4 regions of the Priestia sp. 53B2 genome follow, and region 2 is predicted to be linked to each of the others. Evidence: predicted binding sites of a transcription regulator. Region 2 holds the regulator's gene; each other region holds the start of a gene.
The links. Region 2 encodes Rex, which represses fermentation and respiration genes when NADH is low (regulators of the CRP and FNR family bind a similar motif). Its sites were predicted from a motif close to TTGTGAAATATTTCACAA; they were not measured.

Region 1 (7,776 bases), on a different contig from region 2:
ACTTCAGCAAATTCAGGATCAGCAAGAAATAGATCAGATACAGTATAAAATGGCACCTATATTAGTAGAGCGTGAGACCACAAAACGTATGAATTGATAAGGAATGTATATACTATTCCTGAAAGTGTGAGACAAAAAGTCCACACTTTTTTACATTAACCATTGCGTCCACTTCCCTCTTTCTTATACACTGTATGCTGTAGGGGAAAAAACCAAGCTTTAATATGTTTGGAGCGATTTGATGACACAACAAAAATTAGATAAATATGAAATTATGGACGTTAGCTTACTAGCAGGTAAAATTATGTTAGAAAGCGGGGCAGAAACGTATCGAGTAGAGGACACAATGATGCGGATTGCAGCGTCTTACGGTATAAAAAAATCCCACAGCTATGTGACGCCAACAGGGATTATGTTTTCACTTGAAACGAAAGAACCGACGAAAACGAAGTTAATTCGTATTTCCGAACGAACGACAGATTTAAAAAAAGTAACCATGGTAAATAGCGTCTCAAGAACAATCAGTCAAGGAAACATCTCCTTGGAGGAAGCGTATGAAATGCTACAAGAAATTGAAGCAACAAACGTAGCTTTTCCACTATGGGTTCAACTTGCAGCTGCATCCATTTCTAGCGGATGCTTTTTAATCATGTTTCAAGGTTTATGGACGGACTTTATTCCAGCTATGTTTTCAGGAGGTCTCGGATTTTTAACCGTGGTGTATTTCCACCGTCTTATTCCGATTCGCTTTTTTGCTGAGTTTACCGCTTCGTTAGTTATTGGACTTTTATCAGCTCTTTTAGTCGCTTCAGGAGTAGGCACGCAAATTGATAAAATTATTATTGGGTCCGTTATGCCACTCGTTCCTGGCTTATCCATTACCAATGCAGTGCGAGATTTAATGGCGGGACATTTACTGTCTGGATTATCAAAAGGAGCAGAAGCGTTTCTGACGGCATTCGCTATCGGTGCAGGTATTGCCATTGTATTTACACTTCTATAGAAGGGAGGCATCATATGCATATCGTAGAGCAGATAATTACAAGTTTTATTGCTTCAGCAGCATTTGGGATCATCTTTAATGTTCCACGTGAATCATTATTAAAAAGTGGCTTTGTCGGAATGATTGGCTGGCTCATTTACTATTTGCTAACGTTCTATGGCGTAGATGAAATTCCAAGCACAGTTGCATCGGCCTTCTTTATTGCTATTATTAGTCAAATTTACGCAAAAATTTATCGAACGCCGATCATTATTTTCACCGTAGCAGGTATTATTCCGCTAGTTCCGGGAGGAACAGCATACGATGCCATGCGTAACTTTGTAGAAAATAACTATAATGAAGCGATTAGTCTTGCAGCAAAAGCCTTTATGATTTCAGGTTCAATTGCCATTGGTATTGTGTTTTCTGAAGTCATCAACCAAATCATTCGTCAGTCTAAATTAAATGCCAAAGCAAAATATCGACCATAGAGAAGCAAGCTCAAATTAGAGCGTGCTTTTTTTATGAAAAAATAAAGAGATCCTTCACTTTTTTGTCACAAGAAAGTCACGTTTTAGTCTAAAAACGTTCAAAAAATGTACGTGCACAGCTAAAAAAATAGACTATACTATGTAAATAGAAAGAGAGATATTACATATGTATGTGAAACATTGAGCATATTTCTCGAATTATTATGCTCAATGTTTCACAATGTAAGTAAAAGATGCTCAGAAATGAGCAAAGTATGTATGGAAATGATGAATGTTCTTATATATGAAAGGAGAAAGAAGATGGATACAGTTATACTATCACGTATTCAATTTGCATCAACGACGCTGTTTCATTTTATCTTTGTACCGCTATCTATAGGTCTTGTCTTTTTAGTAGCGATCATGGAAACGATGTACGTAGTAAAAAAAGGTGAACAGTATAAAAAGATGGCAAAGTTTTGGGGGCACTTATTCCTGATTAACTTTGCTGTCGGCGTCGTAACAGGTATTTTACAAGAATTTCAGTTTGGCATGAACTGGTCAGAGTACTCACGGTTTGTAGGAGATGTATTCGGTGCGCCGCTTGCTATTGAAGCACTGCTAGCATTTTTTATGGAGTCCACTTTCCTCGGACTGTGGATTTTCGGGTGGGATCGTTTGCCTAAATGGCTGCACTGTCTATGTATTTGGCTTGTTAGTCTAGGTACTATTTTTTCAGCGTTCTTTATTTTAACGGCTAATTCTTTTATGCAGCATCCGGTTGGAATGGAGCTGAATAATGGCCGTTTAGAAATGAATGACTTCTTTAAATTGTTAACAAATGGTCAGCTGTGGGTTGAATTCCCTCATACCATTTTAGGTTCGTTTGCAACAGGCGCCTTTTTTATCACGGGTGTCAGTGCCATTATGCTCTTGAAGAAAAAACATTTGGCTTTTGCCAAAAAATCATTTCAAGTTGCCATTATTGTAGGGTTAGTTTCAGGTGTGGGAATTGCGTTATCTGGTCATGAACAGGCCGGATACTTAGTTAAAACACAGCCGATGAAAATGGCCGCAAGTGAAGGATTATGGGAAAACAGCGGAAGTCCAGGCGCTTGGACGGTAACAGCAAATATTCACCCCGATGAAAAGAAAAATACGGGCGAAATCAAAATACCTTATTTATTAAGCTTCTTATCATACGGGAAATTTTCAGGTTCCGTTCCTGGGATGAACGAGCTGCAGGAGCAGTATACGGCGAAATATGGAGCAGGAAATTATATTCCACCCGTTCGGACAACATTTTGGAGTTTCCGCATTATGGCTGGTCTAGGTGGCGTATTATGTGCATTAGGCATTTGGGGCACGTACTTGCTTTCTCGTAAAAAACTTCAAGAGAGCAAACTATTTTTACGTATTATGACGATTGCCATTGCCTTTCCGTTCCTTGGAAGCTCAGCAGGTTGGATTATGACAGAGATTGGCCGTCAGCCCTGGGTTGTATTTGGCTATATGAAAACGGAAGATGCCGTGTCTCCTGGTGTAACAGCAGGTGAATTGCTGTTTTCTATTATCTCGTTTTCGTTCTTTTATTTAATTTTAGCTGTGATTATGGTGTTCTTGTTCGTTAAAGAAATTAAAAAAGGTCCGGATCACGATCACGAAGCACATACAAAAGTAGTATCAACTGATCCGTTTACAAAGGAGGGATACAATGTTTTCTCTTAATGAATTCTGGTATTTACTAGTATCCATTCTGTTTGTTGGTTTTATCTTTTTAGAAGGCTTTGATTTTGGGATTGGAATGGTGTCTCGTTTTTTAGGAAGAAACGACTTAGAGCGACGAGCTTTCATTAATACAATCGGTCCTTTTTGGGATGCAAATGAAGTTTGGCTAATTTCAGCAATCGGTGCTATGTTTGCCGCTTTTCCAAACTGGTATGCAACGCTATTAAGCGGGTCATATGTTCTTTTTGTTCTTCTGTTGCTGTCGCTGATTGGCCGCGGTGTAGCATTTGAATTTCGAGGGAAAGTTGAAAAACAAGCGTGGAAAAATGCGTGGGATTGGGTTATCTTCTTTGGAAGTCTTTTTCCACCGCTCATTTTTGGTGTCTTATTTTCAGCGTTAATGAAAGGACTGCCTGTTGAGCGCAACATGCAAATGAATGCCGGCTTTTCGGATATTGTTAATCTATATACCATAACAGGCGGCATTACGTTAACAATGCTTTGCTTATGGCACGGACTTATTTTTGCGACGATCCGTACGATGGACGATATTAGAGATCGTTCACGGAAGGTCGCTATGAAGCTTTTGCCTGTGAATGCCTTGCTGCTTCTTATCTTTTCAGGCATGACGTTTTTTGAAACAGATTTATTCAGTAATCATAGCCGCTTGATGCTATATACATTTTTCATCGGTATTTTCGTGTATTTACTAGCAGGATTTTTCCTTACACGAAAAAAAGACGGATGGGCATTTGCTATGTCTGGCTTAATTTTGATTTTATCAATTTCCTCTATATTTGCAGGGTTGTTTCCAACCGTTTTGGTTAGTTCAATCAATGAAAGCTATAGTTTAACGATTCATAATGCAGCATCAGGGAATTATTCCTTAAAAATTATGTCTTACGCTGCTATTGCATTACTGCCTTTTGTGTTAGGTTATCAAATTTGGAGCTACTACGTTTTCAGAAAACGTGTAGATCATAAGGAGCATATGGAGTATTAATGGGTAGAAATTTAATGGTTTACAACGGAATAAAAATGGTTCTTGCCATGTTAATAGGGCTCATTACTATTCAAAGTGTAGCCATTATTTTTCAAGCTAAGTGGCTCGCCGAAGTAATTACCGCTCTTTTTCATGGTGAAAGTTTAACTTCGCAGACAAAAGCAATCGGATTGTTTTTGTCTGCCTTTATGATTCGTCATATCGTAGGTTTTATAGTAAAAAAAACAGCATATCAATTTGGAGTCAAAACGACTCAGGAACTTCGTTTGATAGTCATGCAAAGCATTTTTTCATTAGGACCGCGTTTTACCAAAGATGAAGGAACAGGAAACTTGGTGACGCTCATCACCACAGGCCTACAGAAACTTCGCGCTTATCTCGAGCTGTTTTTGCCTAAACTGGCCGCCATTAGCGTTACGCCTTGGCTAGTGCTTGCTTTCGTCTGGTACCATGATCGGCTTTCAGGCATTATTTTACTTGTGACCATGCCAATTTTAATTTTATTTATGATTTTGCTTGGATTGGCTGCACAAAAAAAAATAGATAGCCAATGGGAGACATATCACGTGTTGTCCAACCACTTTGTAGATTCGCTTCGAGGGTTAGAAACTTTAACATTTCTCGGGAAAAGTAAGGAACATGCTGAAACGATTGAAAGAGTCAGTGACCGTTATCGAAAAGCGACCATGGGAACGCTCCGAATTGCTTTTTTATCTACGTTTGCTCTAGATTTCTTTACGATGTTATCTGTAGCCATCGTGGCTGTTATGCTTGGTTTGCGGCTGGTAAACGGGTCTATGACATTAGAGCCTGCACTTATGATTTTATTGCTGGCGCCTGAATATTTCCTGCCGATACGAGAAGTCGGAAACGATTACCATGCAACATTAGACGGAAAAGAATCCGGAGATGCATTACTTAAGATTGTGAAGCAGGCTGAAAAACCGCCGGCTAAAAAAGAAGATGTTCCTAGTTGGACTAAAAGCAGTGAACTTCAATTACGTTATATCACTGTAAAATATGACAAAGAGCAGCCACCTTCTCTTGAAGAGGTGTCACTGCATGTTAAAGGAATACAGAAAATTGGAATCATCGGAAAAAGCGGAGCTGGAAAATCGACACTTATTGATATACTAAGTGGCTTTGTACAATCTACAGAAGGCTCTGCTGAAGTAAACGGCGTGCCAATTGATTTACGCTCAGATGCTTGGCAAAAGCAGATTACGTATATCCGTCAGCACCCATTTATTTTTAATGGAACAGTAAAAGAAAATATTGAATTTTATCAAGATAGAGGCGGCTCATATGATTATGAAGATGCTTTAACGAAAGCAGGACTTTTATCAACGGTTCAACAGATGCCTAAGAAGGAAAATGAAATGATAGGAGATGGGGGACGGCAGCTTAGCGGCGGCCAAGCTCAAAGAATTGCTCTAGCAAGGGCATTTCTAAGCGACCGTCCTATTATTATGCTTGATGAACCAACGGCACAAGTCGATATTGAAACGGAATATGAATTAAAGCAAGATATTTTAACAATGTTCCAAGAGAAGTTATTTATTTTAGCTACGCACCGTCTGCATTGGATGAAAGACATGGATCTCATTGTTGTAATAGAGGACGGAAAGGTTGCAGAAATCGGTAATCATCAAGAACTGATTCAAAAAAAAGGAGCTTACTATCAATTTTTACATGAAGAGGAGGAGATATGATGAAATATAAAAGTTGGATATGGCCCTACTTTAAAACATATAAATATCGTATCTTTTCTATCTTATTACTAAGCTTGTTAACGATTGGTTCTGCTTGCGCGCTAATGTTCACGTCAGGTTATTTGATTTCAGCTTCTTCCTTACAGCCAGAAACGATTTTATTGGTGTATGTTCCAATTGTACTTGTGCGTACATTTGGCTTAAGCCGAGCAGCTTTCCGTTATGCGGAGCGTCTTGTCAGTCACGATTTTATTCTTCGTATTTTAGCTAAAATGCGGACGCGTCTTTATTATTTGATTGAACCGTTAATTGCTACATCTCGCTATCAAACAGGAGATGTTTTAGGAGTTCTTGCGGAAGATATTGAAAGTTTACAAGACTTGTTCTTGCGTACCATTCTTCCAACAATTTCAGCTGTTATTTTATACGTTATTTCGATTGTAGCTTTAGGGTTCTTTAGCCTAAAGTTTGCATGTTTGATTGCTATCTATTTATTTTTATTAGTAGTAGTGATGCCGCTTTTTTCCCTTTGGCATATGAAGGCAGCCAATCAGAGATATAAATTAAGCAAAGCACAGTTATATGCCAAGGTCACAGATGGCTTTTTAGGAGTGGCTGATTGGGTGTTAAGCGGTCAGCAGCAGTCATTTTTTCGTTCGTATAACAAAACAGAAAATGAGTTAGACGGCATGGATCGTAAGCTTAAACTATGGACGTATTACCGAGAATTGTTTGGACAACTTATTGTAGCAGGTTTAATTGTCACAATGATTTGGTTTGGGGCTTCTCTTTTTGCAGATAAAGAGCTTGCAGGTGTGTTTATTGTTGCTTTTATTTTAGTAGTATTTCCTTTATCTGAAGCCCTGCTGCCAGTATCCAATGCAGTAGAAAAGATTCCTCAGTTTGAAGAATCATTAAATAAAGTACAGGCAATGGAAAAGAACTGGGAAGATGTGAACGAAAAGAAAAAACATACTCGTTCTCTACCTTATAAAGGTTCATGGAATTCGGTTAGATTAAAAGTTGAGCATGTAAGCTTTCGCTATAGTAATGAGGAGGAGTCAGTAATTCATGATCTTTCATTTCAAGTCGAGCAAGGGAAAAAAATTGCGATTCTTGGCAAGAGTGGAGCTGGAAAATCGACTCTATTAAAGTTGCTGCAAGGCTCCTTAGTACCTACAGAAGGTACAGTTCAGCTAAACGGTCAGTCTGTTGCTGAGGTTCGTGAAGACGTACCAAAACTCATCTCTGTATTAAATCAAAATCCTTATTTATTTAATACAAGCGTAGCCAACAATTTATTACTAGCTAATGAAGAGGCCACAAAAGAAGAAGTAATTGAGGCCATGAAGCAAGTGAATATGCACTCCCTTGTGGAAGGTTTGCACCAAGGATATCAAACGCCGATGCTAGAAACAGGTCAGCGCTTCTCGGGAGGGGAACGTCAGCGGATTGCGTTAGCACGTGTTTTGCTTCAGCATACGCCAATTGTTATGCTAGATGAGCCAACTGCAGGGTTGGATGCTATGACTGAAAAGCGTCTGTTATCCACTATCTTTGAAACTCTTCAAGACAAAACCTTAATTTGGGTTACGCACAATTTAGTTGGGATGGAAAAAATGGATGAAATCTTATTTTTGCAGGATGGTAAGATAGCCATTCGAGGAACGCATGATGAATTACTTGCGACGAACAGTCACTATCAAAAGCTATATGAATTGGATCATCCGGCAAAAAGCCTTTAGCAGAAGCTAAAGGCTTTTTATTATTTGATAATAAAGTGAAATTCGACAAACACGAGTAAAATATGTGTCGAATGAAAGAAAACAGCTTGGATTCAAAGAAAAGAGTATGCGTTTAGCATTTTTGAAAAAGTGGTAA
Region 2 (7,776 bases):
TTACTTGTTGTCTTACTGCTGCTGCGCCGTGACATGTCCATGCGTATAGAACATGCGGGAACAACGGTAACTGTTGTCTGGTCAGTCCTTGGGGTGTTCCTGGCTATGGCTGGTCAAGCTGTAGCAGGTATGATTGAGCACTCTCTTGGCATTACCCAAGTATCTGAAAACACACAAAATATTGTTAATCTTGTTAAAGCAACGCCGTTCCTCATTGTGGTTACGTCTGTTATTGGGCCAATTCTAGAAGAGATTATTTTTCGAAAGATTATTTTCGGCTCTCTTCACAAACGATACAATTTCTTTATCTCTGCATTTATTAGTTCCCTTATTTTCGCTGCCGTACACTGGGATTTCAAACATTTGCTCGTGTATACAGCCATGGGATTTGTATTTGCATTCCTTTATGCAAGAACAAAACTAATTATTGTACCCATTATTGCACACGTGTTGATGAATACAATCGTTATTTTATCTCAAACTATTTTTGCAGATAAAATTATAGAAATGCAAAAGCAAGCAGAACAAATGCAGTTTATTTTTGGAGGCATGTTTTCATGAAGAATATCCCTTTAACACGAGGGTTTATTTATATTATTATGGGGATTTTATTTACCTACCTGGCTATTCAAAATGCTCAGGAAACCGTGTGGAACTTCCCTACGATCTTATTTGCACTCGTAGCCGCATTCGATTTCAGATTTGCGGTTCGCATCTTTATCTTGCACTATAAAATTAAAAAGTTGCAGCAGCAATATAAAAATCAAGATGATTCATCTAAATAAAAAAACCACTGTTTCAGTGGTTTTTTTACATACTAACATCTTCTCTTTCTTGCTCTGCCCTTGCCTTTAACACTTTGCGATACGAAATGCGGGAAATAATGATGCTGATTTCATACAAAATTAAGAGCGGCACTGTCACCATCATATGCGAGAGCAATTCCGGTGGTGTAATAAGCGCGGCAATAACTAGCAGTACGAAATAGGCATATTTTCGAATTTGAGATAAAAACATAGGCGTTATAATTCCTAATCGCGTCAAAAACATGACGACGACAGGAAGCTGAAACAACAGGCCAAAAGGCAGTGTGAGCTGCATTAAAAAAGAAAAGTATTCATTAATGCCAATCACTTGGTTTACATTCAGCTCATCAGAAACGCGCGTCATAAAATCGACGACAAATGGAAACAACACAAAATAAGAAAAAGAGACACCGCCGATAAAGAGAAAAATGGAAACAGGAATATATCCAAGCGTTACCTTACGCTCTTTTTCATATAAACCAGGACTAATAAATGCCCAAAGTTGATACAGTGCAACAGGAGCTGCAAGTACACAGCCGATAATAACAGCAAACTGCATATAAATCTTAACTGGATCTGTTAACCTAAATGCATTCATCGTTAAATTTTTTGCCTCATCAGCATGCTGTAAATAGACAATAACCTTATCCGCTATAAAAAAGCCGCCAATTGTGGCAATGACAAAGAAAAATAAAACAATTAAAATGCGCTTTCGCAGCTCTCCTATATGATCATATATTGACATTTCTTGTTCGGTCATACTATGATCACCCTTTTACTCTTTGTCATCTACTTGACGCTGTTTATCTTTTTCACGATCTTCTGATGCACCACTAGCGGCATGCTTAAACTCTCTAAGCGTTTGCCCGACTGACCTTCCTAGCTCCGGTAACCGTTTCGGTCCAAAAATAAGCAGTGCTATAATCGCAATAATAATCCAACTGCCTGCTCCAATCCCCATATTCCCACTCTCCTTATTAATTTAGACTTAAGGAAATCGTAACACAGTCCACCTTATTCAACAGGATAATTTTTCAAAAAATAGACAAGCGACTGTAATTCTACAGCCAGATCAATATGATGCAGTCGAATCTCATCCGATACGTTTAAGCGTGCAGGAGTGAAGTTTAGAATCCCTTTAATTCCGCAATTCACTAAACGATCGGTAATTTGCTGAGCAACAGCGGCAGGAACGGTTAAAATCGCTACTGAGATATCATCACTCATATAATCTTCCAATTGGTCAAGATGATAAACCGGCACGTCGCCTACTTTTGTACCGACTTTATCTTCTATCACATCAAAAGCGCACTCGATTTTGGTGTTATTATTTTTAATAAAATTATAATTTAAAAAGGCCGTTCCCAGATTCCCTACGCCAATCAGTGCTACTTTCGTTACTTCATCTTGGTCTAACGTTTTACGGAAAAATGTAAGTAAATAATTCACATTGTAGCCGTATCCCTTTTTCCCTAATGCTCCAAAGTAAGAAAAGTCCCGACGAATAGTAGCAGAATCTACTTTCACTGCCTCACTTAACTCTGCTGACGAAACACGCTGTTTACCAGAAGCATGCAAGTTTTTTAAAAAACGATAATAAAGCGGCAATCGTTTAGCCGTTGCTTGTGGTATTTTTAATTGTTCAGTGTTCACGTTGTACCCCCTCAGTTCATGTATGTCATTACTAACATTTTCAAGTCACATTGCATTACCTTTCACAAAGCATCAACCGCTTTGAGGTAGCGCTTCCAATTCTCTCTCTTTTCTCTTGTTATATATATACTCCGCTTCACACCCCGACGACTTTTGTCTATCCAGCACTACTTAAAGTCGGTAGCTAGAACGAAGCAATTAGCCCTTCAAAGGATCCGTTTGTTAGTCATGACGGGTTTTCTACACCCATCATATATAAGTTCAGAGATGCACTTATCTCTTATTTTAACATAGTATCCTGTATAAAATGTGCAGGTAAAATCATTTTATTTCATGAATCAAAACATTCGCTTCATCATTTGTCCTTGTCCCTCTACAAATTACAAACGTTTGTAGGAAGAACTTGTAGTTGAAAATATGTTAAAATACACTATGGATATACTACTAGAGGTGAAAAAATGATTATTCTACAATTGAACGGTATTACAAAATACTATGGGGCAGAACCCATTTTATCGAATATAAAGTTAGAAGTACAATCAAAAGACCGCATTGCCCTAGTGGGACGAAACGGTGCTGGTAAATCAACTTTATTAAAAATTATTGCTGAGCAGCTTTCTTATGACAGCGGAGAAATTATTAAACCTAAAGGTGTTTCCATTGATTATATGGGACAAGATACAGTTCTTGAGTCAACACTCTCCATATGGGAAGAAATGATGACGGTCTTTGCTCCGTTAAAGAAGATGGAAAAAGAATTACGTACGCTTGAAACAAAGATGGGCGATCCAGACATTTTTAATGATTCAGTTCAATACGAAAAACTAACCAAAGAGTACGATCAGCTTCAAGTAACGTTCAAAGATTTAGGTGGCTATCAATATGAAGCGGATACACGGTCTATTCTTCACGGTTTCCGTTTTTCAAACTTTGACTATAGCACCCCTATTTCCTCCTTGAGCGGTGGACAAAAAACGCGCTTAGCTCTTGCAAAACTGCTTTTAACAAAGCCAGACTTGCTTATTCTCGATGAGCCTACCAACCACTTAGATATTGAAACTTTAGCATGGCTGGAACAGTTTCTGCAAGGGTATGAAGGAGCTATTTTAATTGTTTCACACGATCGTTACTTCCTTGATAAAGTCGTAAATCAAGTGTATGAAGTCACACAAAAAACAACGGTGAAGTACACGGGCAACTACTCTAAATACCTTGTACAAAAAGCAGAGCGATATGAAAAAGAGTTGCGTCAGTACGAAAAGCAGCAAGATGAAGTCGCAAAACTGAATGATTTTATTCAGCGAAACATCGCCCGCGCATCGACTACAAAACGTGCGCAAAGCAGACGTAAACAGCTCGATCGAATGGAGTTAATAAACCGACCTAACGAAGGTGAAAAATCAGCTAGTTTTTCGTTTGAAATTGAGCGTCAAAGCGGAAATGAAGTCTTAAATCTTGAAAACGTGTCTATCGGATATGATGAACACAAATATATCGTTCAGCAGGCAAACCTTCGGATTAAAAAAGGTGAAAGCCTTGCGTTGGTTGGCCCTAATGGAGTTGGGAAATCTACGTTATTAAAAGGTATTGTGGATAAACTAAGCTTCAAGACTGGAACCATTTCCTTTGGCTCAAACGTAATGGTTGGTTATTACGACCAAGAGCAAGCCAATTTAACGTCTAATAAAACCGTTTTAAATGAGCTTTGGGATGACTATCCATCCAAGCCTGAAAAAGAAATTCGTACAGCTCTTGGAAATTTTCTGTTTTCAGGTGATGATGTACTGAAAATCGTTTCCACGCTTAGCGGTGGTGAAAAAGCACGTTTGGCTCTTGCGAAGCTTATGCTTCAAAAAGCTAATTTCTTAATTTTGGATGAACCTACTAACCATCTTGATTTAGATAGCAAACAAGTACTCGAGAATGCATTAATTGATTACCCAGGGACTCTATTATTTGTTTCACATGACCGTTATTTTATTAATCGTATTGCAAACAAAATAGCAGAGCTATCTTCTGAAGGGGTAGAAGAATTTCTTGGAGATTATGACTATTATGTAGAAAAGAAAGCAGAAATAGAGGAAATCAAAGAATTAGAAAATATAAAAGCAAACGAAGAACGTACGGTAAAAGTAGATAAACAGTCCTATAAACAAGATAAAGAACAAAAGAAATTGATGAGGCAGCGAACACGCCGCATTGAAGAAATTGAAACTGAAGTAAACAAATTAGAAGCCGCACAAGCCGAGAATGAAGAACTTCTTTGTGACCCTGAAATTTATCAAAACCACGAAGAAGTATCAAGACTAAACGGTGAAAATGAAAAAATTTCTTCACAGTTATCCACATTAATGGAAGAGTGGGAAGAATTACAGCTGCTTCTAGAAGAATAGCCTATATTTTTTCGTATCTATTCGCCCTATTTACTTGTTCATGCGCTTTAGAACAAGCTTTATCCACTCTGTGAATAAATCGTGGATATCTGTCTGATTTTCATAATTAAAACTTGTTGATAACAGGTCCGTGTACTGAGTGCACGGACTTTTCCACATAATTATCCACAGTCAATTCTAAATTTATTGAATATTGTTGATAAATCATTTTTATCCACAAAAAAGACGAATGAGAACTAAATCTCATTCGTCTCTTACTCTTCCAAGTCCAAACCGGGATTTGCATTTAATGACATATCTGAACGTTTTCCTTGAGCAAATCGTATACTTGCTGCTGCTCCAATCATTGCGGCATTATCCGTACATAGAGATAGCGGCGGGATAATAAGCTCAATGTTTGATAATGGTGCAAATGCCTCTTCTAGCGCTGCTCTAAGTCCTTTATTAGCAGCAACTCCTCCTGCTAATAAAACTTGCTTAACGTTATATTCCTTTGCAGCTTTAACGGTTTTAGTTACTAACACATCAATGACACTCGCTTGAAAGCTAGCAGCAAGCGTTTGTGGAAGAATTTCTTCACCTTTTTGCTTCGCGTTGTGGACAGTGTTAATAACTGCTGATTTTAATCCACTGAAACTAAAATCATAGGATCCTTCTTCTAGCCAAGCACGCGGCAAATCAATTAATGGCTCTCCTTCATGTGCAAGGCGGTCAATATGAGGTCCGCCTGGATATGGAAGGTTTAACGTGCGGGCTACTTTATCGTAGGCTTCTCCTGCTGCATCATCTCTCGTTTCACCAATCACTTTAAACTGACCGTGACTTTCCATGTATACAAGCTCCGTATGCCCTCCAGATACAACTAGCGATAAAAGCGGGAATTCTAATTTTTTGATTAGCTGATTCGCATAAATATGTCCTGCAATATGATGAACACCAATTAATGGCTTTTGATGTGCAAATGCTAGCGCTTTGGCTGCATTTACGCCAATAAGAAGTGCTCCCACAAGCCCTGGTCCTTCCGTTACAGCTATTGCATCAATATCTGCAAACGTCAAGTTCGCTTGATTTAAAGTTTCTTCAACTACTACCGTAATTTGTTCCACATGATGACGAGATGCAATTTCCGGTACGACACCGCCAAATCGTTTATGGCTTTCTATTTGGGAGGCCACCACATTGGCTACAATTTCATGACCGTTTCGAATCACGGCTGCTGCTGTCTCATCACAGCTTGTTTCTAATGCTAAAATTAATTGATTTTCACTCATAAATTCACCCACATAACTAATGCATCCTCATTGTTATCAGAATAATAATTCTTACGAATACCTCCAGGTTTAAAACCTAGCTTTTGATACAATGATTGTGCAATATGATTAGATACCCTAACTTCTAATGTCATTGACGTAGCACCTAGTTTTCGAAGAACGTCCATCACGTTGCGCAGCAGCAATTCACCGAGTCCCTTGCCTCGGTAGTCTGGCAATAACGCAATGTTGGTTACATGTGCTTCGTCAATAACAATCCACGTTCCGCAATACCCAATAATATTTTCTCCTTCCTCCATCACAATGTAAGTTGAAAATTGATTATTGGTTAACTCATTTTGAAACGCTTCTGAACTCCAAGGTGTCGTAAAAGACTTCTCTTCGATTTTCACTACTTGATCAATATCTTTAACTTCCATTAAACGAAACTTAATTGTTAGTTTCATGTTATACCTTCTTTTATCCTTTTTGCTGTGAAGCAAGCCAGTTGGCTTCGGCTTCAGCTAAACGAATGTAGTTCGGAACAAAAGTATGCACAGACTGCGGCTCTTTCTTCATTCCTAAAAAAGCCAATTCACTTGGTCTTGGATTAAACTGCTGAACCTGGGCAAATACAGCTTGTTCACCCAACACTTCTTTTAACGCCTCTTCATGCATGGGAAGGTCATTGCCTATGAATAAAATAGGTTTGTTGTATGACTTTAAATGTTCCGCCCAGTCCTTATTAATAACAAGTCGATCACTTTCAACTTCTAGAAGACCTCGTTCGTTATTCCATTCATATAGTCCTGTATAAAGCTGTTGACGACGCGCATCAAATAACGGAGCAATATATCCATCAAAATAGCGACCGTTTGCTGCTAGTGCCTCAAGGCTAGATACACCTATTAAAGGAATATTTAAAGTCCAAGCAAGTGTCTTGGCAATGGTAACGCCAATGCGTACACCTGTATAAGACCCGGGACCGTGTGCCACTACTATACGGTCTAGCTCGCTTGGCGCAATATCACAATCTTTTAACAAAGATTCCACAGCGTTCATCACACGAACGGAGTGATTCTTTTTTAGATTCGTAATAATTTCTCCAATTACTTTATTTTCTTCAACGACAGCAACACCCATGACAAAATTGGATGTATCAATGGCTAACATTTTCATCTTTTAAAAAGCTCCTTACATATTTCAACGTACCGACTGCCTATCGCTTTTACAAGGATTTTACGAGTCGTTTCGTTTTCATGGTAAATATTAATTTGAATATATTCATTAGGAAGCTGCTCTTCAATCAGATGAGCCCACTCCACGACCGTCACGCCATCTCCTTCAAAATACTCATCGAACCCTAGGTCTTCAAATTCATCCCCTAGACGGTACACATCCATATGATAAAGAGGAAGGCGACCGCTTTTGTATTCTTTAATGATAGTAAATGTCGGGCTATTCACATTGCGTTCAATTCCTAATCCTTTAGCTAAACTTTTTGTGAATGTTGTCTTTCCAGCTCCCAAATCGCCTTCAAGCAGCAGCACGTCACCAGCTTCTAATAAAGTTGCTAGACGAGCAGCCAGCTGATTAGTTTCATCAGGAGACGTAGACATAAACGTAAATTCGTTAATCTCTGTCATTCATTCAGAACCTCATTTCAATCTGTAT
Region 3 (7,776 bases), on a different contig from region 2:
TGCTGGACAAATCAAGCCGGGCATTCCGGTATGGGTAACGGGAGAGGAAAGCAAGTTTCCGGGCATTGCGTACATCATTTTCCCTGGAAACGTTGGAGCCAAAACAACGCTTCGTGAAACGGTTGAATTATTAAGTAAATAAGCAGAAGTGAACGTACGAGGTGCGTTCACTTTAGAAAATATTTGAAAGCGTATACATTATTTGGATGTACGTACGTGAAAAATGGTCACACTAAGGGGATGAACATATGAATTCAGTATTCGGATTAAGTCATGAAGCAAGTCTTTTGCTGTATGCGATTGTATCGATTGTCGGACTTATCTTTTTAATTGCTAAGTTTAAAACAAATCCGTTCGTAGCGCTAATTGTTGCGGCTTTGTTTATGGGTCTTATTTCAGGAATGAAGCTGCCTGATATCGTAACGGCTTTCCAAGAAGGAGTAGCGAGCGTCTTAGGATTTATCGCGATTGTTCTTGGTCTTGGAACGATGTTAGGTAAAATGATGGCAGAGTCAGGCGGAGCCGAGCGTATTGCCCGCACGTTAATTAAAGTATTCGGTGAAAAGAACGTACACTGGGCAATGATGGTTGTAGCCGTTATTTGCGGTATCCCTGTCTTTTTCCAAGTTGGTGTTGTGTTATTAATTCCGCTTGTGTTTGTAATTGCCAAGCATACGGGTACGTCACTTATTAAAATCGGTTTATCATTAATTGCCGGTTTAGCAGTTGTTCACAGTTTAGTACCTCCGCATCCGGCAGCGATGCTAGCGGTGGATATCTTTAAAGCAGATTTAGGTAAAACGATTTTGTATTCATTAGTTGTGGCATTTCCAGCTGCAGCCGTGGCGGGTCCGATTTACGGATCGTTCATTTCACGCCGTGTTCAGGTAGAGCCAACGGGTGAAATTATGGAGCAGTTCACAGAGTCAAAGCATAAAGACCTTCCTGGCTTCGGAATCACGTTATTTACGATTTTACTACCGGTACTATTAATGCTTTTAGCAACAATTACCGGGTTTGTTTATCCAGAAACAAGTACGATTCGCTACGTAACAAACTTTATCGGAAGTCCGATCGTTGCGCTGTTAATTTCGCTAGTGTTTGCTTTTTATTCGTTCGGTTTTGCAAGAGGGTACAACAAAGATGATTTATTAAAATTCACAAACGAATGTCTTGGACCCGTTGCTTCGATCATTTTAATCATCGGTGCAGGCGGCGGTTTTAATAAAATTTTAACAGCAAGCGGTGTAGGTGACGCGATTGCAGGCTTTGCTCAAGATGCACATCTTTCTCCTATCGTGCTAGCGTTTGTGATTGCAGGGTTAATTCGTGCAGCAGTTGGTTCAGCAACAGTAGCAATGACAACAGCAGCAGGTATTGTAGCACCAATTGCAGCAACCATGCCAAACGTAAGCCCAGAGCTATTGGTGCTAGCAACAGGCGCAGGTTCTGTGATGCTATCGCACGTAAATGATTCTGGCTTCTGGTTAATCAAAGAATTTTTCAACATGTCAGTGGCTCAAACGTTAAAAACGTGGACAGTGATGGAAACGATTCTATCATTTGCAGCGTTTGCGATGGTTCTTATTTTAGACATTTTTATCTAAGACAAAAAGCGCTGAAACCAGCGCTTTTTTCTTTGGATATGAAATATATTCAAAATATTTAAAATAATAAGAAAAAAAGACTAGATTTTCCCCTTTTCGATAGTATAGAATAGTTATAAAGTAGCAAAAGGGGGTAGATGTATGACAAATGTTGAAAATTATCAAATTGGTTTGACGACAAAAGCCTTAATTCCAGTGAATGATCCTATTCACCGCACAAAGGTGCTAGATGCAGCAGGAGAATACATGCTAAGCAAGACGTGTAAGCAATTATTAGAAGAAGCGTGCATTCGAGAATTAAGTACGTTTAAAGGGTCCATCGCCGCCGTTCGAAAACTATTTCCCTATAAACAGCTTACACCTCTTGTCATTAGTCGTTCACAAGCGATTATTGCGTTTCCCACATCTTCGCCCAATGACTACAGCTGCGCCTGGATTTTCTCCTCTCACGTTCATACTACACATACGCTTGCTACAGTTAATCCAACCTCCATGCTGATTCACTTCAAAGACGGAACGTTCATTCCAGTGAAGCTCTCTTATTATAGTTTAGAAAAAAAGCTGGCCAGAGCGGCTGTTATTCGCAATTATTGTTTAGAAAGTCCGCTTGTCTTTGCATAATGCGTTCGATTTATCAAACAAATTTGTCCTACATATGAACAATCGTTTGGACTACACATATGAACGGAAGGAGGAAGCTTATCATAAGCTTCCTCTTTTTCTTACTCCCTAAGAAGTGAGGCCTTTAGCTTTTTGCGAGCTGCTTTTCCCCAGTTTTTAACGGCTCCCGTAGAGACTCCGTATTTGCAGGCAATATCTTTATACGAGTATCCTTCTAGCAGATGTTCGATTACATAGATTTTTTCTCTTCCCGTTAAGTGTTCGATATGCTGCTTGATGATGTCACTTTCTAGCGGAACGGGAAGAGCGGGATCTTCGTTTAGTGAAAGCAGGTTCTGCTCAGCCGGTGTTTCACGTTCTTCGTATAAAATGGTGCCTTTTAAATGAGAAAGGATCGTACCCCGCACGGTTGTATAGGCATAAGCAGAAAAAGATCCTTTGCTTTCGTCAAATTTTTGATACGCTCTCCATAAACCAATCAACGCAATTTGATAATATTCGTCGTAGTCTTTGTAAATATGAAATTTTTTAATCATCGACACAATTAATGGATGAAAAGATGAAGCGATTTGATCAAACGAGCTTTTTTGCATGTAGCATTCCTTTTTCAAAAACGCGTTTTTGCTGTATTCCGCCGGTATCTCTACTGTACAAGGGGAAGATTATATGTGCGAATGAACGTACATTATGTTTTCTTTTTAAGAAACGTGACGTAATTTCCCCGGAAACTTCACGTTTCGCTAGGAAATATGCGAAGTATACGTTTATTTGTAGAGATTTTACGTACGAAAGGTCCCCCATTCCAAATTCTACTAATCTATAATTATTTTTATATCTATTATCGATGTAGCAACTCTACCATCACGGAAGAGCGGTGATGGTAGAGTTGCTAGACCTATCCGGATGAGACCCTCCCTTGCGGGCTGGTCTCATCCGGATAGGTGGACCTTTTAGGGCAGGTTCAGTGAAGTATTTTTGTGTTTGTCCTTTTGTTTATTCTATTGAATGTGAGTTTGGTGGAGAGAATATAGTTGGTTTTTAAAAATGGGTAAAGGGGAGATTGAATGAAGGCGATTGTTGGGGTAAATGTGGCGGCGGCTGTTTTGTGCGGGGCAGTGATGTATGCGGGGACGCAGCACTGGCAGGAGCAAACGGAAGCGCAGGCAAGTGAAGTAAAAACTGCTGTTGTACATAAAGAAAAACAGTTTTCCGATGTATCTGCTTATACAAAAAATCTTCCAGACTTTATCACAAAGCAAATCCAGTCATCTATCGCAAATAAAAAGCCTCTGACTCTTGTGGTTGCCACATCCGCAAAGGAAGCAGGGTGGCCTCAGCAGTTAAAAAAAGAGCTAGCAGCTACATATGGAAGTGATGTATTTACGGTTAAAACACTTTCATACGGCAGCCAAACAACGGATGAGCTTTTATCCTCACATATTGCCGATCAAATTGATCAACTTCAGCCAAACATTATTCTGTTTGAGGCACCTCTTAAAAATAATTATCAGCATCTTACGCTAGATGATACGCTTGAAAATACAGACAAGCTGATTCATCAGCTCAAAGATTTGAAAAAAACCCTTATGATTCAGCCCTCACAGCCATATATTTCACAAACCGAGTCCTATGAAGAAGGGGTAGAAGCGATCAGGGGAGTTTCTGAAGCAAACTGGGTATATTATATGAATCACTCGCTCATTTGGCCGTTTCATTTAGGAGAGTATATAAATAAAGACAGCGGTAATTTAACGAAAAAAGGAAATGAAGTGTGGGGAGAGTACGTTGTGAATTGGTTTACGGGAAAATAAAAAGACAAGCCCTATTTCAAAAGAAATAGGGCTTGTTTTTTATAATTTTATTAGATTATGACTTTTCCTCGTTTTATAGTAGTAGTTTTTTGTATCTCTACCCTTATAAAGCTTAAAGCCAAAGATTTCTAAAGGAGTCCAAAATTTTTTTATGTTTACGAGTGGCATTTTAATTCTCTGTTCTGTTCTTTATAAAGGTCTATATATTCATTATAAAGAATATGAGAGTGATAGTAAATACTATAAAGAACGGTTTGTTTAAAAAGTTCTTTATAAAGAACTTTCGAGATTTTTATTTTTGGCTTATCAACATTTAGGAGTGATTTTTATCATAGCTCAGGTTATTTATTCTTGCTAAATTAATGTTGTGAAAAACATCACAAAATAAAATGCAAAGGATGATCCAAATTAAAACGTAATTAGATCACTTATTTTTTTTGCTTGCTGTTAAAGCAATGGAATCGCATACATACCATAACTGTGTTAGATAATCTAACACATAAGTTGAACGATTCAGAAAATTCATATATCTTAAATGTATCTTTAAAGATGCATAGAAAATATATCTTTGAAACAAGCAGGTATAGACGCCAGGGGAGGAATGGAAGATGCAAAAAAAGAAACTCGTATTGATTGGAAATGGAATGGCTGGAGTTCGAGCGATTGAAGAAGTATTGAAGGTTTCAAGCGAAGCGTTTGAGATTACGATTTTCGGAAGCGAGCCGCATCCGAACTATAATCGTATTTTACTATCAAAAGTGCTGCAAGGAGATACGAATGTTGAAGACATTACGTTAAACGATTGGAACTGGTATCAAGAAAACAATATTACATTATATACGGGCGAAACGGTTACTAGTATCGATTCGATAAAAAAAGAAGTAGCGACAAACAGCGGCAGAATAGAATCGTATGATGAGTTAATTTTAGCAACGGGCTCTCTTCCTTTTATTCTTCCGATTCCAGGCTCTGATAAAAAAGGAGTTACGGCTTTTCGAGATATAAAAGATACGGATGAAATGCTGCAGGCTTCTCAGCAGTATAAAAAAGCAGCGGTTATTGGAGGCGGACTGCTTGGATTAGAAGCAGCGCGCGGACTGTTAAATTTGGGAATGGACGTATCTGTGATTCATTTAGCTCCGTATTTAATGGAACGCCAGCTTGATCCAACAGCCGGCAAATTGCTTCAAAACGAATTAGAAAAACAAGGCATGAAGTTTTTGCTTGAAAAACAAACGGCGGAAATCGTCGGCGATGAGCGAGTTGAAGGATTATCTTTTAAAGACGGTACGTTTTTAGAAGCTGATTTAGTCGTGATGGCGGTTGGAATTAAACCAAACGTTCAGCTTGCAAAAGAAGCGGGACTTAACGTAAATCGAGGAATTGTTGTAAATGACTATATGCAAACGGATATCCCAAACATCTACGCAGTTGGAGAATGTGCAGAGCATAGAGGAATGGTATACGGACTGGTGGCACCTCTGTATGAACAAGGAAAAGCATTAGCAAAAGCGATTTGCGGTGCAGAAAAGGTGCCTTATGAAGGGTCGGTTTTATCAACACAGCTAAAAGTATCAGGTGTTGAAGTGTTCTCCGCAGGAGACTTCACGGAAGACGAAGAGAAAAAAGCGATCAAAGTGTTCGATGAACAAGACGGCATTTATAAAAAGCTTGTTTTGCGAGGGAATCAAATCGTAGGAGCCGTTCTTTTTGGAGACAGCAGCGACGGAAATCGACTGTTTTCAATGATTCAAAAGCAAGAAGATGTATCCGATGTCGCAAAAGTGTCGATTTTACAGCCATCTGGCGGTAATACGGGTGAAAGCTTAGTAGCAAGCATGAGCGCCGATGATATTATTTGCGGCTGTAACGGCGTAACAAAAGGTACGATTGTGGAAGCTATACAAAACCAAGGATGCTCATCGGTTGATGAAATCAAAGCTTGTACAAGTGCCTCTCGCTCCTGCGGAGGATGTAAACCGCTTGTAGCGGAAGTGCTTCAGCATACTCTTGGCGCTGACTTTGACGCGGCGGTTCAAAAAGAAGCGATTTGCGGCTGTACGACTCTGTCACGAGATGAAGTTGTCGAAGAGATTAAAGCAAAAGGCCTTTCACATACGCGTGAAGTTATGAATGTACTTGGCTGGAATAATGAAGAAGGCTGTTCGAAATGCCGTCCGGCGCTAAATTATTATTTAGGTATGGTGAATCCAACCGGATACGTTGATGAACGCGAATCACGATTTGTGAATGAACGCATGCACGCAAATATTCAAAAAGACGGCACGTATTCTGTTGTTCCTCGCATGTACGGAGGCGTCACAAATGCCGAAGATTTACGAAAAATTGCAGATGTCGTTGATAAATATGAAATTCCGCTCGTAAAAGTGACGGGGGGTCAGCGTCTTGATTTGTTTGGTGTTAAAAAAGAAGATTTGCCTAGCGTATGGGAAGAGTTAGATATGCCTTCTGGCTACGCGTACGGTAAGTCGCTGCGGACGGTGAAAACATGCGTCGGCGAACAGTTTTGCCGTTTTGGCACGCAGGATTCAATGGGCGTTGGAATTGCGCTTGAGAAAAAATTTGAAGGACTATGGACGCCTCATAAAGTGAAAATGGCTGTATCTGCTTGTCCGAGAAGCTGTGCTGAGTCAGGTATTAAAGATATTGGCTTTATTGGAATTGACGGCGGCTGGGAAATTTACGTGGGCGGAAATGGAGGTACGCATCTTCGCGGCGGAGATTTATTGTATAAAGTAAAAACAGACGAAGAATTGATGGACATTACAGGAGCTTATTTACAGTATTACCGAGAAACGGCTAATTACTTAGAGCGTACGTCTGCATGGATTGAGCGCATGGGACTTTCGCACATTCAGTCAGTGCTTGATGACGCCGAAACGAGAAGAGAGCTGAATATGCGTATGGACGAAGCGTTATCTACGTACCGTGATCCTTGGAAAGAAATCGTCGAAAGCAAAAAGACGAAAAAAGAGCTGTTCGAAACAGTTGTCACATCATAAAGCTGGGGGGAAATAAAGATGGTGAATAAAAACATTACAAAAGTATGCGTAGGGTCGATTCATGATTTTCCGGTAAGCCTAGGTAAAACAGTGAAAGTAAACGGAAAAGAAATTGCGGTGTTTAAGCTATCAAGCGGAAAAATACGGGCAATTGAAAATCGCTGTCCGCATAAAGGCGGGGTGCTAAGTGAAGGAATCGTGAGCGGCGACTCGGTGTTCTGTCCGATGCATGACTGGAAAATTTGCTTGCATGACGGCAACGTGCAAGAGCCTGACAGCGGATGTGTAGACACGTACGAAGCGTCTGTTGAAGGAGATTTACTGTATCTTTTAATTGAAGAATAAGTACCGTGGCGCGTTGATTTTCAACGCGCCACAAAAATTCAAGGGGACACATTAAAAGGAGCGAAGCAAAAATGAGAACAGGAAAAGTGTACATTGTAGGAGCCGGACCAGGAGATCCAGATTTACTAACGATAAAAGCAGCCAAATGTTTAGAAAAAGCAGATGTTATTTTATACGACCGATTAGTGAACCCTGTTCTTCTTCAGTATGCAAAAGAAGGAGCCGAACTCGTCTACTGCGGGAAAAAGCCTGGTGATCACTGCGTTTCTCAAGAGGATATTCATGATTTGCTTGTATTCTACGCAAGAAAAGGAAACACCGTCGTGCGGTTAAAAGGCGGAGATCCGTTTGTTTTCGGAAGAGGCGGTG
Region 4 (7,776 bases), on a different contig from region 2:
ATTTTTCCCAGCTTCTGTTGGATGAACGAGCGCTGTCCCATTTTGATCAAATAAAAATGCATACCCACCGTGATTTACTTCTGCTTTACCTACAATGTTTTTTAATGCATCTAAGTCTAAATCAGTAGCTATAACGCCCAGCACATTTTTAGTATCTGGATCTAAAATAGCCTTTGCAATTGTCACGACCGTCTTTTTTGTTGCTGCATCTTCATATGGATCCGTATAAATAACCTCATTAGGTGATTCTACCGCTTGTTTGTACCATACCCTTGAAGTCGGATCATAGTTTGAACCAAACTCTTGTTTAGGAACAGAATACATTCCTTTATTTTTAGTGCCTATGTATTCAAGTGCTAGGTTTGGATACTTTTCTTTAAACTGTGTAAACTCTTTTTGAACTGTGTTCCATGTAAAATACGGATTTTTCTCTTGGTTTGTTTGATCTCCTTCCTGCTTAACAAAATTAACAATTACATCGTTTTCACTATACGTCAGCAAAGAACGACTATACATGTCTAAGTACGTATGAATGGTTTCTTTTAACTCTTTCACTTGACTTTGAGACTGAACTTCTACATCTTTTTCTATTTGCGTTTTGGTAAATTGATAAACAGCCCCTGAAACAACTAATAATAAAATAGCTATAAAAATACTAAAAAATACTACGAGCTTTGCACTTAACCTCTTCATTCCCTCACCCTTCTACAAAAATCTTTATATTACTAATAACGGCTTTTCATTTTCATTTTTGAAGAAGTTTTTGTGATTTATTTCAAATTCCCGCAAAATAAAACCAGCGCATCCTTTCATAACGAAAGAACGTGCTGGTCTTATTTTTGCTTTTTGTATGCATCAGGTTCAATATGAACAAGCGTATCTTTAATTTGATGCTCATCGTTCATCATATGTTCAATTTGATCAGCAATTTCATGGCTTTTGATAACATTTAAATGGGGATCTACTTTAACAGTTACATCAATCACGACTTGATTACCAAGCTTGCGCGCTTTCACATCTTCTACTTCTTTTACACCTTCTACAAGCTCGATGCTTTCTTTGTAGTGCCCTAACTTCTCTTCGTCGAATCCGTCTGTTAAGGAATGAGCCGCTTCTTTAAAAATCTCGATGGCTGTTTTACAAATAATAATTCCCACAGCAAAAGCAGCTACCACGTCCAGCCAGGGCAGGCCGAACTGTGAGCCGAAAATTCCCACAACAGCCCCTATACTCACAAGTGCATCAGACAAATTATCTTTAGCAACCGCATATAAAGACTGGCTATCAAGTTTTTTAGCAAGCTTAATATTATATCGGTAGACACCACCCATAACAGCAGCCGCTCCAAGACCTACCCAAGCAGCCAGTAAATTAGGCGCTTCAGATTTGTCCATAAATAACGACTGACCCGCATCGACCAATACTTCTAGTCCGATGACCATCATGATAAAAGAGGCAATCAGTGAAGAGATATGTTCCGCTCTGGAATGTCCATAGGGATGATCATTATCGCGAGGTTTTTTAGAGATTTTTAAGCCGACTAAGACGGCAATTGATGCAATAATATCTGTAACATTATTAAGACCGTCGGCTTTTAATGCAGAGGAAGCGGTGACACCCGCAATGATAAGTTTACATGCTGATAAAAAGATATATGATAAGATACTAACCCAAGCGCCTTTTTGGGCTTGCTCATAGTAGTTCTCCATCCCATCCACTCCTTTATTCAAAATAAGCAAACTTAGTGTAACAAATGGATTTCGTGTGGGTCTATAGAAACATTATTGGCTGCTAACATACAAATAGAGAATGTTAAACTCTTTAGCTTTCTGCAAAACAAGTTGCCTTTACTCAACACTTTAAACGTTTAAGATCTTTCTAAATGTGGCACTTCATGTAGAAGGACCCTTTTTTAAATCGCCCTGTAAAATTGTTTACTATTTTTTAAAGGGTGTGATTTTTATCACAGCTGAAGCTATTTATTCTTGTTACACTAACATTGTGAAAAACATCACAAAATAAAATTCAAAGGATGATACAAATGAAAACACAATTTACACCAAAAACACGAAAAGTTGCCGTTATCGGAACTGGTTTTGTTGGCTCAAGCTACGCTTTTTCAATGGTGAATCAAGGTATTGCCAATGAATTAGTGTTAATCGATATGAACAAAGAAAAAGCAGAAGGTGAAGCACGCGATATCAATCATGGAATGCCATTTGCCACACCGATGAAAATCTGGGCTGGAGATTATAAAGACTGTGCTGACGCTGATTTAGTAGTTATTACAGCGGGCGCTAATCAAGCTCCAGGGGAAACACGCTTAGATCTAGTTGAAAAAAACGTTAAAATTTTTGAATGCATTGTAAAAGATATTATGAACAGTGGATTTGACGGCATCATTTTAGTAGCAACAAATCCAGTTGATATTCTCGCACACGTTACACAAAAAGTATCAGGATTACCAAACGAACGGGTAATTGGTTCAGGAACGATTCTTGACACAGCTCGCTTCCGCTACTTGTTAAGCGACTATTTCGAAGTAGATTCTCGCAACGTCCACGCTTATATTATGGGGGAACATGGAGATACGGAATTTCCTGTTTGGAGCCACGCGCAAATTGGCGGTGTGAAGCTCGAACATTTTATCAATACTGCCGCTATTGAAAAAGAACCGGATATGCAGCATCTATTCGAACAAACCCGCGATGCGGCTTACCATATTATTAATCGAAAAGGAGCGACTTATTACGGAATTGCAATGGGGCTTGTACGCATTACCAAGGCTATTTTAGATGATGAAAATTCTATTTTAACGGTATCTGCTTTATTAGAAGGACAATACGGTATTTCTGATGTGTATATTGGCGTACCAGCTATCATTAATAAAAACGGCGTGCGTCAAATTATTGAATTGAATTTAACTCCTCACGAACAGCAGCAGCTCGAGCACTCTGCTAGCATTCTTAAGCAAACTCGCGACAGAGCTTTTGTGTAACATCTAAAGATTTTTGCGGGGGACTCCCCCGCTCCCTTGTTTTAAATATGTAGTAGAGGTGTATGAATATGACGTGGACTCAGGTATATAATCCGTTAAATAATATTTGGCTTTCTGCACTAATTGCACTCATCCCCATTATCTTTTTCTTTATTGCTTTAACTCTTTTGAAATTAAAAGGACACATCGCTGCCGGTATTACGGTGCTTCTTTCTATGATTATTGCTATTTATTTTTATGATATGCCTGCCTCAATGGTCTTAGGAGCCACTGGCTATGGGTTTCTGTATGCACTTTGGCCCATCAGCTATATTATTATCGGCGCGGTGTTCTTATACAAGCTAACTGTCAAAAGCGGACAGTTTACTACCATTAGACAATCTATTATTTCAATAACCGATGACCCCCGCTTGCAAATGCTGCTTGTTGCTTTTTCCTTCAATGCTTTTTTAGAAGGGGCAGCGGGATTTGGAGCTCCAATTGCCATTACAGCAGCGCTTCTAGTTGGACTTGGGTTCAAACCGTTAAAAGCGGCGGCGCTATGTTTAATTGCTAATACAGCTTCAGGAGCATTTGGCGCCATGGGGATTCCTGTCATTGTCGCGGGACAAGTATCTGGCATAGATCCAAAAGAAATTGCTCATTTTCTGGGCACGCAGCTTCCGATTATTTCTTTTCTTATCCCTTTTTTACTTGTCTTTATTATGGATGGGATAAAAGGATTAAAAGACGTATGGAAAGCAACGAGCATCACAGCCATTTCCTATGCACTGACACAGTATTTAACTGTTACATACATCGGACCTGAACTTCCAAATATCACATCTTCTATTGTGAGTTTGCTTGCTCTTGCTTTTTATATTAAACGAACAAGCCCAGCAACAGCTAAAAGCTTCAGCCTGTCACCAAAACAGATTTTAAAGGCTTGGTCTCCTTTTATTCTATTAACGATACTCGTTACGGCTTGGAGCATTTCTTTTGTCAAAACGATGCTTGAGCATATGAACCTGCTTATTAACGTCCCATTTTTACACAATCACGTAATTAAAGCAGCGCCTTTAGTAAAAGATCCTACTCCTTACGCTGCTGTCTTAAAAATAGATGTATTTGCAGCAACAGGTACAGCAATTCTTATTGCTTGTATCCTTTCAGTTTTCTTGCTTAACGTATCGCCAAAAGTAGCATGGATCACTCTTTTGGAAACCGTAAAAGAATTATCAAGACCTATTATTACTATTATGATGGTCATTGCTTTTGCCTTTATTTCAAATTATTCAGGACAGTCTTCTACACTTGGATTGGCGCTTGCTACATCAGCTGCTTATTTTCCATTTTTATCTCCATTTCTTGGCTGGATTGGCGTATTTCTAACGGGGTCTGTCGTATCAAATAATGCGCTGTTCGGCAACTTGCAGCTAACTACAGCTCAGCAAATTAATGTCTTGCCAATTATTCTTGTAGCGGCCAATACTGCCGGCGGCGTGATGGCTAAAATGCTTTCTCCTCAATCAATTGCCGTCGCTGCCGGAGCAGTGGGACTGGCTGGAAAAGAAGGTGAACTGTTTAAATACACGCTCAAATACAGCATGGGATTTTTGATACTAGGAGGATTTGTTACCTTTTTATTGGCTTGGTGGTTATGATAAAAAAGCGCTAAAAAACTGTTATTACCGTGTTTCTTTCATTTAAACAAACGTTTGATTATATAAAAAAGTCCCCAGTTAGCGCTGGGGGTTTTTTTATTCTGAATTTCTCCTCTTTGAGGGTGCATCTCCTGAAGATCTCTGTACTTCATGCCTGCTATTCCACTTTTTTCACTATGTATAATGCCTTTCATCATTTCGCCTCCTCTTAATCTACCCTACTAAAAAGCTGAAAATGGCAAAAGAAATTTGCCTAAAAAAAGGAAAAAACAGTTTTCACATTCACTTTTTCACCGTTTTATCTTTATTTTTCTGTATCGTAAAGGTATTCAGCTTCTTTTATTACAGTTTTGTAACAAAAAGATTAAAAAGTAGAAAGAAACGCCTAAAAACGTTGATAAATCAACATTTAACTGGTAATTCCCTTACTATATCTATTTTAGAAACTAGTAAAAAACTAAAAAAATTTAAGAAAAAAAGACAAAACACTTTCTTTTGTTACAGATTTATTGTAATATAAATGTAACAAAAGAAATATAAAACACATAATTGTTACATAAATAAGGTTAATTAATTAGGAGTGAGTTAGAAATGAAAAAAATTGGACTAGTTTTATCATCAATCGCTATTTTCTTTACACTAAGCACTGGAGTTACAGCACAAACAACATCTACAACACTAACGGATGCAAATGCTGTCAAAATTGCAGCTAGTGCCAGCAATCATTTCTGGAGTGCTCTGCACGGTTATAAAAACAAACCATGTACAGAACGTACATTTGAATATAAAGGAACTGAGTACGTGTATCTTTGCCCTGAATTTGATACAAAAGCCGAGCTATCAAGCTACTTATCTGAGACATTTACAAATAGTGCAGTAGAAAAAGGATTAAAAAATTACGGCTATATGACATATAACGGCAAACTTGCACACCCAATCGGCGACGGATTCAGCATGTTAGAGTGGTCAAAAGCAAAAACAAAGCTTGTGTATCAAACAGCAACAGTTCGCTCTTATGAATTCACAGTTCCAACTGTAGATGGCGGCAGCGTAAAACGCACTGTCACATTCTATAAATCTAATTCTCAGTGGAAAGTAAATAAATTTGACGCTGTTCAATAATAAAAAAGCAGGCCTGCTTGAGCAGACCTGCTTTTTTATTTTTATCGATAACATAAATAAAACTTCTACTTACAGCGCTCTAATAGCTGTAAATAGAAGTTGAGATCACAAGTTTAAGTAAATCAAATTTTGTCGAATCCTGTAGAAACAGTGATAAGTTACGTTTTATATTACAGGCTAAACTTCTTATTGTCAACATAATTCAGCAAAAAGATAGGACAATATATTCAGAGCATAATAAAGACACTAACTTGGATTTTGTTCATGTTCCTCTGGATTATCATGTACAGGGTGCGCGCCTGGGAATAATCTCTGCGCTTTTTCATGAAGGTTTTTGTTTTCATAATTAAATGCGCTATACGTTCGTTGGCCTTCTTCCCACGAAGTAGATTTCCCCAATTTTTGATTAACAGGAGAGCCGAAAGGACCGTCTGGAAATTCTTCAGCGGTTATATACTCGTGGCTTTTTTCTACTGTAGAGAAATCATCATACGATGGTTGTTTGTGTTCTTTCAATGATTTCACCCCTTCTTTCTAGAAGATTTTCTACTAGTATGCACACTGCTTTGTAAAAAACCCTCTTAAATTAGTCTAAATCAGGGTATGATAACTATACATTTATTTTTTAAAGGAGTTGAACAGCTTGGAACCTAGACCTCAGAAAGGCACTTTTTTCCGAGAAAAAATCTTAAATAATAAATTTGTTGTATATACAATTATTATTTTTATTCTCAGCATGACTATTTTTTCGTTATCAAAAATCGGATTTATTTTAATTCCTATTTCTATTTTTGTTAAAACAATCGCACTGCCGATTATCTTAGCAGGAATTTGCTTTTATTTATTTAATCCGCTTGTTGACTTTTTAGAACGAAAAGGTGTAAAACGAATTATCTCAATTCTTGTTTTATACATAGTGATTATCGGCGCATTAGCCATTATTATTTCATCGGTTATTCCGCCTCTAAAAAATCAAGTTGACCGCCTTATTGATAATATCCCAGAGCTGACGCATGACGTTCAGCATGCGGTGACGAACCTTTCGAATAACCGATATGTCGAACAAGGTCTTCAGTCGGCTAACACGGACCTAGATAAGCTTTCAACAGATGCATCAAAACACTTGAGTAAATATGTTTCTGGATTTTCAAGCGGTATTGTGAACTTTGTCGGCACCATTACAGAAATTATATTATCGGTTGCCGTTTTACCCTTTATTCTTTTTTACTTATTAAAAGATGGGAAAAACTTACCTAATTACATTGTAAAACTGCTTCCAAACCGTTCTCGTTCTGAGGCTAAATTTATTTTAGCCGACATGAACCACGCATTAAGCGCATATATTCGCGGGCAAATTTTTGTTGCGATTTGTATAGGTGTACTGCTTTTCATTGGCTATCTGATTATTGGGTTAGATTATGCATTACTTCTAGCGATTATCGCTATGGTAACCAATGTTGTGCCTTACCTTGGTCCTATTATCGCCATTATCCCAGCAATTATTATTGCGTTTATTACCTCTCCTTTCATGCTTGTAAAACTAGCCATTGTCTGGGCAGTTGTTCAATTGCTTGAAGGTAAAGTAATCTCTCCGCAAATTATGGGAAGAAGCCTAGACATTCACCCGATTACAGTCATTTTTGTCATTCTAACCGCCGGAAACTTATTCGGAATCATCGGTATTATTTTAGCCGTCCCTGGATATGCCGTTTTAAAAGTTATTATTACGCATATTTACCAATTCATCCGTTTGAATTCTACTATGTATCCAGATAAAAAAGCATAATAAAAAGCCCATCGATTTTCGATGGGCTTAACTTTTTACTTTTGTTCTTCTTCATCTTCACGATCAAACCAAAGGAGCTCTTGATCATCTTCATCTCCATTATAGTTGATGAGAATTTCTTCTCCTGCTTGGATATCCGTATATGCATAAAAATCAAAGGTATGATTGTCAAAATTAATTTCATACGTAGCATTGGGTGTATACGAGTGATTAAACAGCATACCGTA

Region 1: a site for Rex is predicted at 1,677-1,694, ahead of ACN6NE_RS10740 (cytochrome ubiquinol oxidase subunit I). Genes of this name have one in related genera too.
Region 3: a site for Rex is predicted at 4,405-4,422, ahead of nirB (nitrite reductase large subunit NirB). Genes of this name have one in related genera too.
Region 4: a site for Rex is predicted at 2,000-2,017, ahead of ACN6NE_RS13640 (L-lactate dehydrogenase). Genes of this name have one in related genera too.

Annotation. Positions count from the first base shown of each region.
Region 1 is NZ_JBLZXA010000009.1:302,471-310,246, reverse strand. It holds gene ACN6NE_RS10755 (LacI family DNA-binding transcriptional regulator) at 1-97, shown strand, start outside; gene ACN6NE_RS10750 (threonine/serine exporter family protein) at 242-1,003, shown strand; gene ACN6NE_RS10745 (threonine/serine exporter family protein) at 1,018-1,473, shown strand; gene ACN6NE_RS10740 (cytochrome ubiquinol oxidase subunit I) at 1,774-3,180, shown strand; gene cydB (cytochrome d ubiquinol oxidase subunit II) at 3,167-4,183, shown strand; gene cydD (thiol reductant ABC exporter subunit CydD) at 4,183-5,895, shown strand; gene cydC (thiol reductant ABC exporter subunit CydC) at 5,892-7,640, shown strand.
Region 2 is NZ_JBLZXA010000014.1:398-8,173, reverse strand. It holds gene ACN6NE_RS12215 (CPBP family intramembrane glutamic endopeptidase) at 1-561, shown strand, start outside; gene ACN6NE_RS12210 (YdiK family protein) at 558-785, shown strand; gene tatC (twin-arginine translocase subunit TatC) at 811-1,566, opposite strand; gene tatA (twin-arginine translocase TatA/TatE family subunit) at 1,582-1,767, opposite strand; gene ACN6NE_RS12195 (redox-sensing transcriptional repressor Rex) at 1,821-2,459, opposite strand; gene ACN6NE_RS12190 (ABC-F family ATP-binding cassette domain-containing protein) at 2,918-4,852, shown strand; gene tsaD (tRNA (adenosine(37)-N6)-threonylcarbamoyltransferase complex transferase subunit TsaD) at 5,107-6,123, opposite strand; gene rimI (ribosomal protein S18-alanine N-acetyltransferase) at 6,120-6,569, opposite strand; gene tsaB (tRNA (adenosine(37)-N6)-threonylcarbamoyltransferase complex dimerization subunit type 1 TsaB) at 6,583-7,281, opposite strand; gene tsaE (tRNA (adenosine(37)-N6)-threonylcarbamoyltransferase complex ATPase subunit type 1 TsaE) at 7,278-7,748, opposite strand.
Region 3 is NZ_JBLZXA010000020.1:510,033-517,808, forward strand. It holds gene ACN6NE_RS16715 (four-carbon acid sugar kinase family protein) at 1-142, shown strand, start outside; gene ACN6NE_RS16720 (GntT/GntP/DsdX family permease) at 249-1,607, shown strand; gene ACN6NE_RS16725 (competence protein ComK) at 1,749-2,228, shown strand; gene ACN6NE_RS16730 (sigma-70 family RNA polymerase sigma factor) at 2,330-2,821, opposite strand; gene ACN6NE_RS16735 (SGNH/GDSL hydrolase family protein) at 3,293-4,039, shown strand; gene nirB (nitrite reductase large subunit NirB) at 4,648-7,062, shown strand; gene nirD (nitrite reductase small subunit NirD) at 7,081-7,407, shown strand; gene cobA (uroporphyrinogen-III C-methyltransferase) at 7,479-7,776, shown strand, end outside.
Region 4 is NZ_JBLZXA010000018.1:35,969-43,744, reverse strand. It holds gene ACN6NE_RS13650 (methyl-accepting chemotaxis protein) at 1-693, opposite strand, end outside; gene ACN6NE_RS13645 (cation diffusion facilitator family transporter) at 834-1,709, opposite strand; gene ACN6NE_RS13640 (L-lactate dehydrogenase) at 2,042-2,998, shown strand; gene ACN6NE_RS13635 (lactate permease LctP family transporter) at 3,061-4,641, shown strand; gene ACN6NE_RS13630 (hypothetical protein) at 4,680-4,838, opposite strand; gene ACN6NE_RS13625 (IseA DL-endopeptidase inhibitor family protein) at 5,233-5,763, shown strand; gene ACN6NE_RS13620 (hypothetical protein) at 6,010-6,279, opposite strand; gene ACN6NE_RS13615 (AI-2E family transporter) at 6,407-7,549, shown strand; gene ACN6NE_RS13610 (SET domain-containing protein) at 7,585-7,776, opposite strand, start outside.